One region of the Furfurilactobacillus rossiae genome, then DNA from elsewhere that is predicted to be linked to it. Evidence: riboswitches for the same ligand, from Rfam matches in the RefSeq annotation. Region 1 holds a riboswitch; the other holds the start of a gene.

Region 1 (7,535 bases):
CCGCCCACTTTAACTGTTGCTGGAATGATCGCGATCCGGTTCTCATCAACCACCGGCTCTCTTAATCGCAATACTAAATGCAACTGTGTTTAATATCTGTTTATGTCTATTGACAGCTTATAGCAACTAAATCGTTGGTGCAACCCCATTAATGCAAATTAAGCAGTCGCTAATTGAAGTGTGCTCAATTTTGCATCAATTTGTGCAAGAACGGCATTTGCTGCATCTGGATCTTCAACAAAGTCATACTTATCACCATCGATCCGCATTTTAGGACCATGATCATAATTGTTATACCAAGCTGTATAACGATCGTTCAATTGTTTGTAGTATTCATACAATGAAGGATCGTTATCAATTTGCTCGTATTCACGACCACGTTTTTGAATTCTCTGTAACATGGTGTCAAACGAAATGTCGATGTGGATCAAAAGATCAGGGTTCTTTTCATGTGGTGCATCTGGCAATTCCTGCATCATGTTCTCTAATAAAGAGTCATAGATGTCAACTTCTGTTTCCGTTGAACGACCTAAGTCAGCATTCAAATGAAAAAGCAATGAATCTTCATAAATTGACCGATCCATAACACTTTCATCATCGGCAAAAGAAGCTTTGATAGAATCCATCCGCTTGTTTAAGAAGTAGATTTGAAGCAAAAATGCGTACTTTTTTGGGTCCTTGTAAAATAATGGCAGAATTGGATTATCTTCCACTGATTCATAAAAGGCCTGTGTATGTAAGTGACTTGCCAATAAATCAGTTAAGCTCGTTTTTCCTGCACCAATCGTTCCTGCTAAAACAATCATGTCTTTATCTCCCCTGATCTCTATCAACCGCACCACAATGCGTGGTCAACCGTGACAGAACGTGTTTATCCTTTAACTACCTACATATTGTATCACGCTCGTAGAATCTCGCCATATATTGTAGCTTACAAATTAAAACGTAATCTTTCTGTCATAACTGAATTTACGACCTCATTTTTTATCAAAACGAGCCATACTAACAAAGATAGCCTTTTCATATTGTGCCCGACCAAAATTAAATATATTTATTTGATGACATTTAGCTTTGAATATAATAAAAAACTCGCTGGTACAAATTTTTGTATTTGTACCAAGCGAGTTCTATTTGGTTTCATGGTTAATCAAGATAAAGCTGTTCAACTATTTATTCGAATCATTTTTAGGTGCTACCGATTCGTCATTCGTCAAATCGTGAACCGCCGAAGTTGCGCTTGTGGTCTTTTTGCCCGTTTGTGCAACCGTTTCAACCGTTGCACTGCTTTCAATATCACCTGAGGCAGCCGAAGCATCAGCAGCAGTGTAACTTTCACCATTTGTTTTTGGCGTCAAGTCAACCTTGTCCAGTGGAATGATATGAGTGCGGTGACGAATCTTGTAATAACCCCACAGGATCAAGAACAATGGCACACTCATGTACGTTACCAGAATAGCTTGCAAATCGAGTTGTGCAAACGACTTCAAGTTTTGGCCAACAATAACAACGATGCCCAGCACGAATGCCAAAATCGGGCCGAATGGGAACCACTTTGCATGGTAACGGAGTTCGCTTAACTGATGTCCCTGCTTAATGAAGGCGCGGCGGAAGCGGTAATGGCTAATCGCAATCCCCAACCAAGCAATGAACCCGGTCAGGCCAGAAGCAGCAACCAGGTACATATACAACTTAGGTCCAAAAATACTGGTCAAGAAAGTTAATAATCCAATAACTGTGGTTCCAACCAACGAAGCCATAGGAATCCCGCGCTTGTTCGTTTTACCAAAGAAGCTTGGTGCGTAGCCTTCGTTTGCCAAAGAATACAACATCCGCGTGGAAGCGTACATCCCCGAGTTAGCAGATGAAATAACAGACGTTAGGATAACCGCGTTCATCACACTAGCGGCTGCAGCTAACCCTGCCCGACGGAAGACCAGCGTAAATGGACTGATGGCAATGTCTGTGGCACTTGAGCCCAACAGATCCTTGCTTGTATAAGGAATGATGCAAGCAATAACAAAGATTGCCAAAATGTAGAATAACAGAATCCGCCAGAACACTTGGCGAATCGCCTTGGGAATACTCTTTTCAGGTGTTTCACTTTCACCGGCTTCAATCCCAATTAATTCAGTCCCTTGGAATGAGAAACCAGCTACGACGAACACGGAGAGCAATGCCGGCACACCGCCAACAAATGGGGCCTTTTTATAAGTTAAGTTTGAAAAACCAGTTGCGTGACCGCCCATGATACCAAAAATCGTTAAGGTCCCAATAACTAAGAAAATCAGGACCGTGACCACTTTGATAATGGACATCCAGTACTCTGTTTCACCAAACGAACGAACCGATAATGCGTTGATAGTGAAAATAATTGCTAATGCGATCATGCTAAAGATCCATGCCGGTACGTTTGGTAACCAAAATTGCATAACTAAGGCCGCCGTCGAAACATCCACGGCTAACGTAATCGCCCAGTTAAACCAGTAATTCCACCCCATCGCGAATCCCAAAGCGGGATCCACAAACTTGGTTGAATATGCGGCAAACGAACCAGTCAGCGGCATGTAAGTTGCCATCTCACCCAAACTGGTCATTAAGAAGTAGACCATGATCCCAATTGCCACATAAGCAACCAAAGCACCACCAGGGCCAGCTGCAGAAATTGCGGAACCGGATGCAACGAACAACCCTGTTCCAATACTGCCACCTAACGCAATCATTGATAAATGTCGCGTCTTCAATTCGCGGCGAACCGCGCGATTCTCATTTTCTGCCATATCGAGTTCCTCCCATTTTCTAAAGAGAAGCACTTGATGTAATCTGAATAAATAAAAGGCCGGTCTGTTTATCATGCACAAAGACACGCTAAACAAACCGACCGTCAAATTCATCCTGGTCAATCGTTAGATAGCGCTCCGTGGCGTTTTTATTTACCACGACAGTTCGTTGATTATTCACCAACGTCCCAACAAGATACTGATACAGCAGTAACTCATTTCGGCGACGCACCCTTTAACCAAGCGTTACAGAACCTGTACGTTCTCGACCTGGCGACTCATGATTGTCGCAACCTCTTCATTCGATATAAACAGAGTATAAAAAGAAGCCCCACAAATTGCAAGGCTTTCAGCGAAAATGAAAACGTATTCATCAAATCAATCACCCATTTACCCGAGAAAACGCTAATTTTCTCCATGGAGAAGTGCCTTTAGTTTGGCAGTAAAATTCGGATAGTTAACCGTACTTTCATTCCAATCAACAGTCGGGATAATTTGTGACTGAAAAATATGGACTAAAATCCGATGAACCGATGTTTCTTGTAATACATGTTTATACTGTTGATCTGCAGCAACAAAAATGTCTGTCAACACCTGCGTGCCACGGTTAGCCAGTGGTTCAACATCATCGAATACCCGATCAATCAAGCCATTGTTGGGATATGTTTGAATATCGCCCTCTGTCGCCACCACCGCATCCCAAACAGTAATTTGACGTGAATTACGCCCCAACGTAAATCCACCTTGATTACCAGACACGGATCTAACTAGACCAGCAACGACCAATTTGCGAATGATTTTTCGCATATATGTTTGTGAACCACCCAATCTAGTGTGAATGACTTCAGATGTGATGGGTACATTCGTATCTTGGGTTGCGAGTAACGCTAAAATACATGCGGCCTGCTCAAAGCCCCTCGTTAATTGCATAATTTCTTCCTAACCTAATTATCACGATAGAGATAACTTACCATTGCCATCATAGCATACCAAACAGTAATGATAAACGTAACTCAACCATTAACCTCGATCACATTTCACTGATGCAATGCAAAATCATTTGGTGTTAACCGAAAAAAGCGCTCTGTTTTTCCTGGCGCAAAAAAATCAGTTGCAGAATGCTGAATCTCATGATCAAATTGAAACCCAAATCGCTCAAAAATACGCGCCGAGCGTTCATTATCTGAAAAGTAAGATCCCCACACCGCTTGCAACCCTTGATCAAAGCCATATGTTAAGACCGCCATCACCGCCTCAGGCATATATCCGTGACCCCAAAAATGTTCGTTAAGCATGTAGCCAATATCTCTTTCACCGTGCACCAATGCGCCATCATGTCCTGTTCTACCGTATAGCCCAACAGTACCAATAATTTGGTCCTCTGTCTGACGGGCAACACCCCAAATCCAGCGTTGCCCTAATGTTTGGCGCATTAAAAAACGCGCTTCAAATTCGTTATGAACTGGTTGGAAACCCGCCGGCATCGCAACACGTGGATTACCGACAATTTGAGTGAAAGCCGATAAATCAGATTCTCGAATACTTCGTAGCTCTAAACGTGCCGTTTTTAATGCTATTGCCATCCTCATTACCTTCCAAATCAATTTTACCGTTACATCACGAATTAGTTGCACTCCGTCACCCTTGGGCTCTATCATAAACACGAGGTGAAAGTCATGCAAATTGTCAAAAAAATGTTAAACCAGCACAGTTATTATAAAGGTTTTATGCAAGATCGACCCGGTCAACAAGGTCAAACCACTTTTCCAACTATTGTAGTTGTTCCTGGTGGTTCGTACACTCATATTCCTGAAGCACAAGCCGAAAGTGTCGCCTTAGCCTTCTTTGCCAAGGGGTTCAATGCCGTCTACTTACGGTACTCCTTCGTCGGCGAAGTCACACCCCTACTACCAGCACCGATAGTTGAACTCGGTCAAACAATTAGTCAACTCAAGCAAAATCCTGATTTGCCAATCGACAATAACGCTGTTATTCCATTTGGGATGTCGGTGGGTGGTCACATTGTGGCACTCTACAATGATTACTGGTCCTCATCCTGGTTAAGTGAGGCCACCGGCGCTACCGCCAGTGTGTTGGAACCAGCCGGCGCCATCCTTGGTTATCCCGTCATCAGCCCAGTATTAGGCTTCCCCAAGGATGAAAAAACCATTGCCCAATGGACTGACGATCCAACTAAATATGCCGCTGAACAACACGTCACCGTGAAAAACAAGCCCGTTTTCGTTTGGGTTACCAATGAAGATCAAGCAGTTCCTGTAACAAACACACTATCGTACGTTCAGGAAAGTTATAATCACAATTTACCACTTGAACTCCATGTCTTTAACCACGGACCACACGGTTTGGCACTTGCCAACAACGTTACGGCGTGGAAACCCGGGACAGATTTACCACACGTGGCCCACTGGTTAACTTTGGCCATCGAATGGGTAAACGATTTACTCAGCAAATAAGTTGTCTTCACATTAAGTTAATAGCTTATTTTTGACAAGTTATTTACAAACAGTAAATACAATTTGCACCGCAAATAAACAGTAAAACGGACATTCAGATTTCCCCTTGAATGTCCGTTTTACTGTCTGAAACCGATTTTGCTTAATGTTAAATCGGTGAATCAATAAATAAGCACTACTTTTGTCCCTAATAAAGATGACATGACACAATACGAAATGATCAACTGAAATGAAATCGTAATCGGTCACACAATATTTTTAGTCTTCTACATTTTGATCTAACACAGCTACAAAGTGTTCAAAGTATTGACTCAACTGTGTGATTTCTGTGAGACTCATTTCTTCAAGGATTGCCGCGACTGTTTTCTTTTCGTGAACATCTAATTCTTTGATCACCCGTTTTCCCTTGAGTGTAAGGTGAATGAAATGCTGACGCCGATCACCCGGACTAACCTCAACTTCAATTAGACCAAATTGCAACAACGTCTTTATTTGTGTAGAAATAGCACCCTTGGTAATATGATTTTGTTTTGCCAACACATCTAAAGTAATTCGATCATTTTTTGCAATCTGATTAATCAAGGATAATCCACGCCAGCCAACACCAAGATTTTTTCCAATGCATTTTAAATGTTGCTCAACTTTGAGAAAATCACGTAGATAACTTTCCTCCATCATTTCAATTACAATTTGTGTAGCCGTCTGCTGTTTTGCCATATTTAAACTTCCTAATGATGTGTCTAGAGTGGTTTGCGTCTGTAAGCTAGTGCCTAAAAATTCATGCGATTCAAACATTACCTCAGCTCATTATTTTTGCTCAATTCACTCATCCCTAAATCAATGTAATCAACCCCACATAAACCTCTTCTTTTGAGAAACGAGGCTAAAGAGTTACGCAATATAAAGCGTTCTCTGCTTTAATCGGCAGCAAACATGTATGAGCCAATCATTTACGATGTATTAAGCAATAATGAGTTATTGTACTGTTTGTTTCAGTACCTAAAATATTACTTCTTGTGTGCGGTTATTTTTATCAAATATTTCAATCCCAACAAGATTGTTGACAACGTCTTAGTAGATTGCACCCTTTTTAACAGTTCCATATTTCGACTAGCCAATTCATTTGCAAACTTTGCAGTAGCGTCTGATTAAAGTTTTCTGTGCACCATTGTGAAAGTTTCACATATGCTGATTTGAAAGGCTTTTGGAGCTCTTTTTATAATTGGAATTATGAGTTAAAAATTAATGTTCAAAACACTAGCCTTTTGTAAGTAAACCGTGTAAAATGCTTTTTCGTGGTCGACAAAATGACCTTTTCATCAGGCAGTGACCAGCCAATGAAAAGTGTAACTGATGAGGAGTTACCCACCCATAATATGGTCACTGTCATGATTCCTCGTGAATCAACCTGGCTGTTTCTAAACAGCACATTGCGCGTGCCATAACACTGATAAGTCACTGAACGTAACGTTTACTGAATAGTCTCTGTTATGTCACCAATAAAAAGGAGCGAGTCTCATGACAACATCAACGCTTAACGTAACTCTACACTTCGCAGAAATGAACGACCTACCAGCAATTAAAGACATCATTACTGATGCCCGTGACTTCTTGGCAGAACAAGGAATCAACCAGTGGCAAGATGGTTATCCAGAAGACAGCGTCATCGCTGGCGATATTGATTGCGGCGAAACCGTTGCTTTAAAAGACGACGAAGGCACAATTCTAGCAATTGCTTCTCTCGTGAAGGGTATCGATCACCCATACGAAGCAATCACGGATGGCACATGGCGTGTAACTGGCACAGAAACAAATTACGTGTCTATTCACCGGGTTGCCATGGCAAAAGCATCTCGTGGTCATCACTTAACACATGATTTCTTTGATCTCATGTTGGAACAGATCCGTCTTGACCCAGAAGTTGAGAGCGTACGGATTGACACTCATCCGCAAAACTTCGGCATGCAACATGTGATCGAAACGAATGGTTTTTCATACATCGGTTTGGTGCCCGTCACGGGCGGCCAACCAGACGAACGGAATGTCGCTTATGACATGGTCTTGGACCGTTAATTGAATATTCATGAAAAAAGACAATCAGCAAAATTGCTGATTGTCTTTTTTCATTATTACCTATGCGGCGCCAACAACGTGAAACCTCATGAACCCCTCTCGTTTAGTAACTTCACACATTGTGGAAGCACAAATCTAGTTTGCCCCTACTCACCTCTTTTTAATGTTCTTCTAATGCAGTATACTGTTTGCATGCATATAAAAAGGAGTG
Region 2 (7,535 bases), 1.1 Mb from region 1:
TGTTGCCGACCGGCAGCGATTGCATGAGCTGTGGCAACGGCCGTACCGGATGGTGCATCCCGTTTATCAGCATGGTGCATTTCAATAATCTCCGCGTTTGGAAAGTATTTAGCCGCCTGTTTAGCAAACTGAGTTAGTAACACCGCCGACAATCCAAAGTTTGGAACGATCAACCCACCTAGATGAGCCGAGGCAGCTAACGCCTGCAATGATTTTATTTGTGCTGTCGTTAAGCCACTCGTGCCAACCAATGGGACTAACCCGTGTTGCAAGGCTACTTCAACGTTGTGTTCAACCACAGTTGGGGTTGTAAAGTCTAACCAAACATCTGCCTCAGGCAACTCGTTTTCCGTAGTGGCAACGACAACTTGGCTTGGCAAATGTTGTGTGTCATTCCCGTCTGTCAGTGCGGCATGAGGATCAAACACGCCAGTTAATTCAAACCGATCATCGTTTAAAATTGCCTGGCAGCTAGCAGTCCCCATACTGCCACGAAAGCCAGCGACAATAACACGAATCTTTGACTCACTCATTTTCTATACCGCCTCCGTGTTTTCTGCCAACGGAATATCGCTTAGTTGGTGAACGCCTAAGCGTTGTGCCAAAATGGTTTGCTCAGTGTCATTCAGAGGAACGATTGGCAAACGTGGGTTACCAACTGGTAGTCCCTGCGCATTTAAAACGGCCTTGACTGGTGATGGTGATGGATACATGAATAACGCAGCCATCTTTGGCATCAAGTCACGTTGAATATGGCCAGCACGTGCAACATTGCCTTGTTCTAGTGCGTCATATTCCTGTCGCATCGCTGGACCATATATGTGACTGGCAACGGAAATGACGCCAGTCCCACCCAGTGCCTTCACTAATAACGCTTGGGCATCTTCACCACTGTATACAGCAAAATCTGTTGGCGCATCATTAATTAACGCCGCCAAATCTGCATCGCTACCACACTGTTTTACACCGCTGATGTTCGGCACTTGTGCAAGTTGGAGAATCGCTTCGTTAGTCATGTTGACACCAGTTCGGCCAGGAATGTTGTAAATGACGATCGGTTTAGTAGCGGCTTGAGCAACCGCCGTAAAGTGGGCAACCATTCCCCGTTGATTAGGTTTGTTGTAATAAGGGACAACGACCAACGTTGCATCAATCCCGTCAATCGCATCTACTTCCCGATTAAAGGCAATCGTCGCAGCTGTATTATTACTGCCTGTCCCAGCGATAACGACACCTCGACCAGCCACAATCTGTGCAAAACGGGTATAAAGTTCAATCTTTTCTTCGTGCGTTAGCGTCGGCGTCTCACCTGTCGTCCCACCAATGACAAAACCGCGTGAACCAGTTTCAATGAGCATATTTGTTAATCGCGTTAATGCGTCGAAATCAATATGATCATCTTCGGTAAACGGTGTGATAATCGCTGTTAATAAATCATTTTGTTCAAACATTTTAAATTCCTCCTTGTCAATGAGAGCCATCCGGATTCAACCGAATCCGAGCATCACTTTCTTGTCATCCGTTCCTCCAAAAATTCAGTAATGGCGGTGACACCCTTGTTAATAGCGGACTCGTCCGGCGTCATTTTGGCAGAGTGCAACGGCGCGTGACCATCTACGCCTAACCAAAACATCGTGCCAGGAAATTGATGCAGCATATATCCGAAGTCCTCGCCAGTCATGGCCGGCGCCGTTTCAATAAAGTCCACGTCTGGCGCATTTTTCATAAATTGAATAAATGGTACTGTCAGCCGTGGGTCGTTTTCTACCGGCAAGTAACCGCCCTGATTCAGTTCAACATTGACTTCGCACTCGAAACTCGTAGCGATGCCATTGGCGATTGCCTGTAGCCGCTGGTCAATGTGTTCAATCATCGCTTGCGTTAGTCCGCGAATGGTTCCTTCTAACCTGGCACGGCCAGCAATGACGTTGCGAATACTACCAGCATTCAGTTTGCCAAACGTCACCACGCCCCCTTCAATTGGGTCAACGCTTCTAGAGACGACGGTCTGCGCTTGCATGATAAAACTGGCGCAAGCCACTACCATGTCGTTAGCCAAGTGCGGATAAGCCGCGTGCCCGCCTTTGCCAACAAAATCCACGTTAATTTCAGTCGTGCCGGCAAATAGTGTGCCATTGCGGCATCCAATCACGCCTGCAGATAGCTCCGGATTGACATGCAAGCCATAAAACTCATCAGGTCGCCATTCGCCAGTAAAGGCGCCAGCTTCAACGGCCAACTTGCCACCGTTGTCGTTTTCTTCAGCCGGTTGAAAGAAAAATAATAAGTCATCTTTGGGCTGATGATTAGCAAAGTAATTGAGCACCCCTAGGGCCACCGTCATGTGAATATCATGGCCACAAGCATGCATCTTGCCGGGATTTGTCGAGGCATATGGCAATCCTGTCGCCTCTGTAACTGGCAAGGCATCAATATCAGTGCGGTACCCAATACACCGTTGCGGCTTACTTCCTTGAACTTTAACCATCAAAGCAGTTGGCAGACTTGTTATGTGATGAATGGTCAACCATTGCTGAGGCATTATTTCGATGACTTGCCGTAAATATGCGGCTGTTTGAGTTTCGTGCAGTGCCAACTCTGGAATTTGGTGCAAGTGACGGCGAATATGAATTAAATCTAACGTTTCAGACATGCAGTACCAGCTTTCTTTCAGTCAAACGTGCTAGAGCTTTCGTAACGAATCTTGAAGTTTCGTTTTAGCCTGCGTTTTCGCATCGTTAACTTTAATTACCTTAGCTGGAACACCAGCAACAACGGTATTAGCTGGCACATCCTCAGTTACCACAGCGCCAGCACCAACTACCGCGTGTTCCGCAACATGAACGCCCTCAATAACCACTGCATTAGCCCCAATCAACACATCATCATCGATGCGCACGGGTTCTGCAGAAGCTGGTTCGATTACCCCGGCTAGCACCGCGCCGGCACCGATATGACAATGTTTGCCAACGATTGCACGCCCACCAAGCACGGCACCCATATCAATCATTGAATCAGCACCAATCTCTGCGCCGATGTTGATCAACGCACCCATCATAATGACAGCGTGATCACCAATCACCACCTGATCACGAATGATGGCACCCGGTTCAATGCGGGCGTTAATTTCACGTGCATCTAATAACGGAACCGCTGAATTAGTGGCATTAGTTTCCACATGCGTTTGCGCAATCACATCTTGGTGTACTTCAAGAAATGGTTTTACTACCGGCCAGCTGCCAAACAACGTACCAGTATGATCTTCCATAAACGCTTCAATGCCATCTGGAATCGTCAGTTGACGTAAGTGATCGCCACTAACAGTGACCTTGACCGGCGTTTGTTTCTTAGCGGTCGCTATCGTATGAATGATTTGTGTCGCATCTAATTCTGCCATGTGAATCCTCCTCAATGATTGACTTACCGAGCTTCGGCGGCACTCTTTTAAACGTGCACCTAACCTCTGAATCCTGTGCATAGGCTACAAGCCAAAGCATTCGGAAAATCACCGAATACTCCGTCTCGTTTCTTATTGCTCGGATTCAACCGAAGTTAGGCATCACTCTTCCTAAACGTGCACCTGTCGCCCAGAAGCCTGCGCATAACCTGAAAGGCGTTTCATCCGGCAGCCCACCGAATGCTACGCCTTCCACGTTATTGCTCAACTTCTCCCAGGGCTTCGGTGGCACTCTTCTTAAAATCCTCATCTAATGCGAGCATGTCGCGGATAGTTTCGCGTCGGACGACGACGCTGGCTTGTTTGTGATTGATAAAAATGACGGCTGGACGTGGATTACGATTGTAGTTGCTGGCCATCGAGTAACCGTATGCACCGGTGGCTAAGAGTGCAATCACATCGCCTGTTTTCGTAACGGGCAACGTCGCTTCATTTACTAGAATGTCGCCGGACTCACAATATTTACCGACAATATGGATGGTTTCTTTAGAAGAATCTTCAACATGATTAGCCAATACCGGCTCGTATGCCGCCTGATACAACGCTGGTCGAATGTTATCCCCCATGCCGCCATCAACGGCCACGTATGGTAACAAACCGGGGACACGTTTGTTTGCGCCAACCCGATATAAATTGATTCCTGCCGGACCAACTAACGACCGGCCAGGTTCAATCCAAATCTCCGGCATTTCTAGATGATGATTGCCTAACCTAGCCTCAATCGTCGTCAACACAGTATCAAGCTGGTCCTCCGGTGATTGTGGATCGTCACCTTCCACATATTTAATGCCGAACCCGCCGCCTATATTTAGCACCTGGGCGGAATAGCCAAACGCATCATGCCAATGGGTCAGCAATTCAATCAGTTTCTCGGCTGCCATTACAAAGCCGGTACTCTCAAAGATTTGCGATCCAATATGTGCATGAACGCCACGAACCTCTAGATGGTCATCCGCTAAGGCTTCTGTCAGCGCTTGATCCGCTTGACCAGAACCAATGTCGAAACCAAACTTGCTATCGACCTGACCCGTTTGAATGTACTGATGTGTATGGGCACTAACGCCGGGGGTCACTCGAATTTGAATCGCAATGGTTGCGCCCCGTTCTTGTAGCAAACGTTGTAATAAATGAAGCTCAACAAAATTATCAACAATAATCGTGCCAAGATGATGATCCAGTGCCATTGTCAGTTCATCCACAGACTTATTATTCCCGTGAAAACTCAGTCGAGATGCTGGAAAGCCGGCCGCAAACGCCGTTGCCATTTCGCCTGCTGACACAACGTCCGCATGTACGCCAAGTGGCGCCAACAGCTGATAGATTCCCTTCACGCAGAAGGCTTTCGACGCGTAACTCACGATGCCATCAATTCGATGGTTAGCAAACGTCTGTTGAAAGGCCTTCACCTGGCGAACGATATCCTGCGTATCGTAAGCAACCAGCGGTGTGCCAAACTGCTCTGCCAGTTTGACGGTATCCATACCGCCGATCATTAAATGATTTGTCGTTGACTCAACTGTTGTTGTCATTTTTTTGCTCCTTTTAGTTTTTAGAAGTTATGTGTCTGTTCAAACGGTTATGCGCTTTGCCTATACGGCGATCATCTTTGCAAGGTAAACTGAAAGGCGTCAACATTGACAACCGAAAGCACAGACACATAGCACGAAAAAGGGGCTCATTTGCATAGGTGCGTACGCAAAAGAGTCCCGAAAATAAATTCATTTCGTTTCTGAATGTCGTAAGCGCCCCGCGATGAATTTTTCATCACGACAGTTTGCTGATTGTTCATCAACATCCCAGCCAAAGCGATGGTCAATCGTCCAGCTTCGGCAACCGCCCCTTTCATCAGTTTCTATGTCGTGACCCGACTCCGCTGATTACTCTTGTTGGTTGCAACCTCTTTTCACATTTAATTTTAATGAGCATATCGCTCTTTTCATAACCCGTCAAGTCCCCATTTGAATTTTATATTTCCAAGTAAAACGCTGTACCAACGCGTTTACATTTATTTTCATTTAGCTATTGTAATTGAAAACTAATTCGCTATAATTGCCAGTAATCATAGAAGAGGTTGCGAAGATTAAAAGTAACTAAGAGGAAATCGACGAGGTTAACGACGCTTAGTGAAAGGATGATTCGCCGAAACTTTGACTGACTCGTCTCAGTTAGGGTTGGGACTTGGGTTAACAGCCCAAGGACTGTCGCAACTAACAAAAAAGTTGCGGGGCGCTATCTACGACCATACATAACCGGTACTATATCGATTACGTTCGATTAGACTAAGCGCACCCAATGACCTCGTTAAACAAAGTCATTGGGTGCGCTTTTTAAATGTAATCGTGGGTGTGAATGATTTCAGTGTCGATTCCCCTTCTAACATCAAAACAATGGTCAGTTTGGAAAAACGACCGTGGTAAGCGAGGTTAGGATCGATGAAAGTAATTAAGTTTGGTGGCAGTTCTTTGGCAGATGCGACGCATTTTAACGACGTCATACAGATTTTACAAATGGATAGGCAACGCCGCGTGGTGGTCGTTTCAGCACCCGGCAAACGAAATGAGAACGATGAAAAAGTTACCGATTTACTGATTGATTACGCACGTGCGCATGGTAAAACACAGCAGTCAATCGGCCAGCAAATCATCGACCGATATCAAGAAATCGCAACAGCGTTTGATATTTCGGCAGCTCAATTTAAGCCACTGGCAGATCAAATTTTGGCCCTACCAACGACATCATTTCGTGGCCCAGCCTTTAGAATGGCTGCGTTTAAAGCCCATGGGGAAAAGTTAAACGCACAGTTACTAGCGCTGGTGTTAAATACGCAGGGATTAGCCGCTCGCTACGTTGACCCACACGAACTTGGCTTAATTGCCACGCAGGAGCCAAACAACGCGACCATTTTGGCCCAGACATACACACACCTGGCCGTGGCCCGTCAGGAGCTGCTAGCGGAAGATAAACTATGGGTCGTCCCTGGTTTCTTTGCCTATACAACCAGCGGTCAACTTGCAACCTTTTCCCGTGGTGGCTCAGACATCACAGGTGCCATTCTTGCTCGTGGTTTGCATGCAACTGAATACGAGAACTTTACGGATGTCGACTCCATCTACGCCGCGAACCCCAACGTGGTCGCTAACCCAGCCCCAATCACTAAGATGAGCTACGTTGAGATGCGTGAGCTTTCATATGCCGGTTTCTCAGTGTTTCACGATGAGGCAATTATTCCTGCCATTGAAGGTCAGGTACCCATTTGCGTAAAGAATACCAATCATCCCAGTGCGCCAGGAACACTGATTGTACCAACGAATCAGTCACAGCCTAAACGATTAATCACGGGTGTCGCCAGTTCCAAACGGTTCGCAGCGCTCTACCTGCACCGGTATCTGTTGAACCGGGAAGTTGGCTTCACATTAAAGTTGCTCAAGATCCTCTTCCGCTACCACATTAGCTACGAACACATGCCTTCAGGAATTGACGATTTAACGATCATCTTCGATCGCAATCAAATTCCGACAGATGTCCTCCCTCGTTTGCTAGCAGATATCAAAGAAACGTTGCAACCAGACCGCCTGCAGTGGATCGATGATTACGCGATCTTGATGGTGGTTGGTGAAGGTATGCGCAATCAGGTCGGTGTCATTGACCGGATTTTGCACCCGCTAGCCACTCACCACATTGGTGTTCAAATGATCAACCAAGGGGCGTCACGAATTTCCATCATGATTGGTGTTCGCGAAGCGCAGGCTGATGACGCCGTTCGCCTCATCTATAATGACTTCTTTAATCAACCAGTTAGTTTGCCACTTCGTCAACCAGCACAGGAGGTTACCCATGGTTAATTTAATTCGGGTTCATGGTTCTGAAAATAGTTTTTACCTGCTTGATCAACGACAACTTAAACATGCCCTCACCTCAGCTGAACTCAGTCATTTGGCGCAACAAGTCAACGACACAGCACCAGCAGGGCTGGGCAAAGTAGACGGCGTCCTGGTCGTCAGTGACAGTCGTCATCCCAACGCAATTGGCCGAATGCAGGTATTCAATCGCGACGGCAGCCAAGCAAGCATGTGTGGCA

Evidence for each region. A riboswitch is a leader RNA that binds a small molecule or an ion and turns the genes downstream of it on or off. The one in region 1 is predicted to bind lysine.
Region 2: it holds a riboswitch for lysine, as region 1 does, so the genes downstream of both, lysA (diaminopimelate decarboxylase) here and LROSL1_RS04090 (amino acid permease) in region 1, are expected to answer to the same signal.

What each region holds. Positions count from the first base shown of each region.
Region 1 covers NZ_CP040586.1:875,238-882,772, reverse strand. Annotated here, with positions in the region: gene LROSL1_RS04095 (deoxynucleoside kinase) at 159-806, opposite strand; gene LROSL1_RS04090 (amino acid permease) at 1,167-2,777, opposite strand; lysine riboswitch at 2,901-3,084, opposite strand; gene LROSL1_RS04085 (Rrf2 family transcriptional regulator) at 3,183-3,707, opposite strand; gene LROSL1_RS04080 (GNAT family N-acetyltransferase) at 3,815-4,360, opposite strand; gene LROSL1_RS04075 (lp_1002 family arylesterase) at 4,454-5,251, shown strand; gene LROSL1_RS04070 (MarR family winged helix-turn-helix transcriptional regulator) at 5,510-5,968, opposite strand; gene LROSL1_RS04065 (hypothetical protein) at 6,559-6,696, shown strand; gene LROSL1_RS04060 (GNAT family N-acetyltransferase) at 6,770-7,324, shown strand.
Region 2 covers NZ_CP040586.1:2,533,589-2,541,123, forward strand. Annotated here, with positions in the region: gene dapB (4-hydroxy-tetrahydrodipicolinate reductase) at 1-533, opposite strand, end outside; gene dapA (4-hydroxy-tetrahydrodipicolinate synthase) at 537-1,451, opposite strand; gene LROSL1_RS12225 (N-acetyldiaminopimelate deacetylase) at 1,505-2,653, opposite strand; gene dapD (2,3,4,5-tetrahydropyridine-2,6-dicarboxylate N-acetyltransferase) at 2,684-3,397, opposite strand; gene lysA (diaminopimelate decarboxylase) at 3,655-4,986, opposite strand; lysine riboswitch at 5,190-5,367, opposite strand; lysine riboswitch at 5,515-5,698, shown strand; gene LROSL1_RS12240 (aspartate kinase) at 5,890-7,299, shown strand; gene dapF (diaminopimelate epimerase) at 7,292-7,535, shown strand, end outside.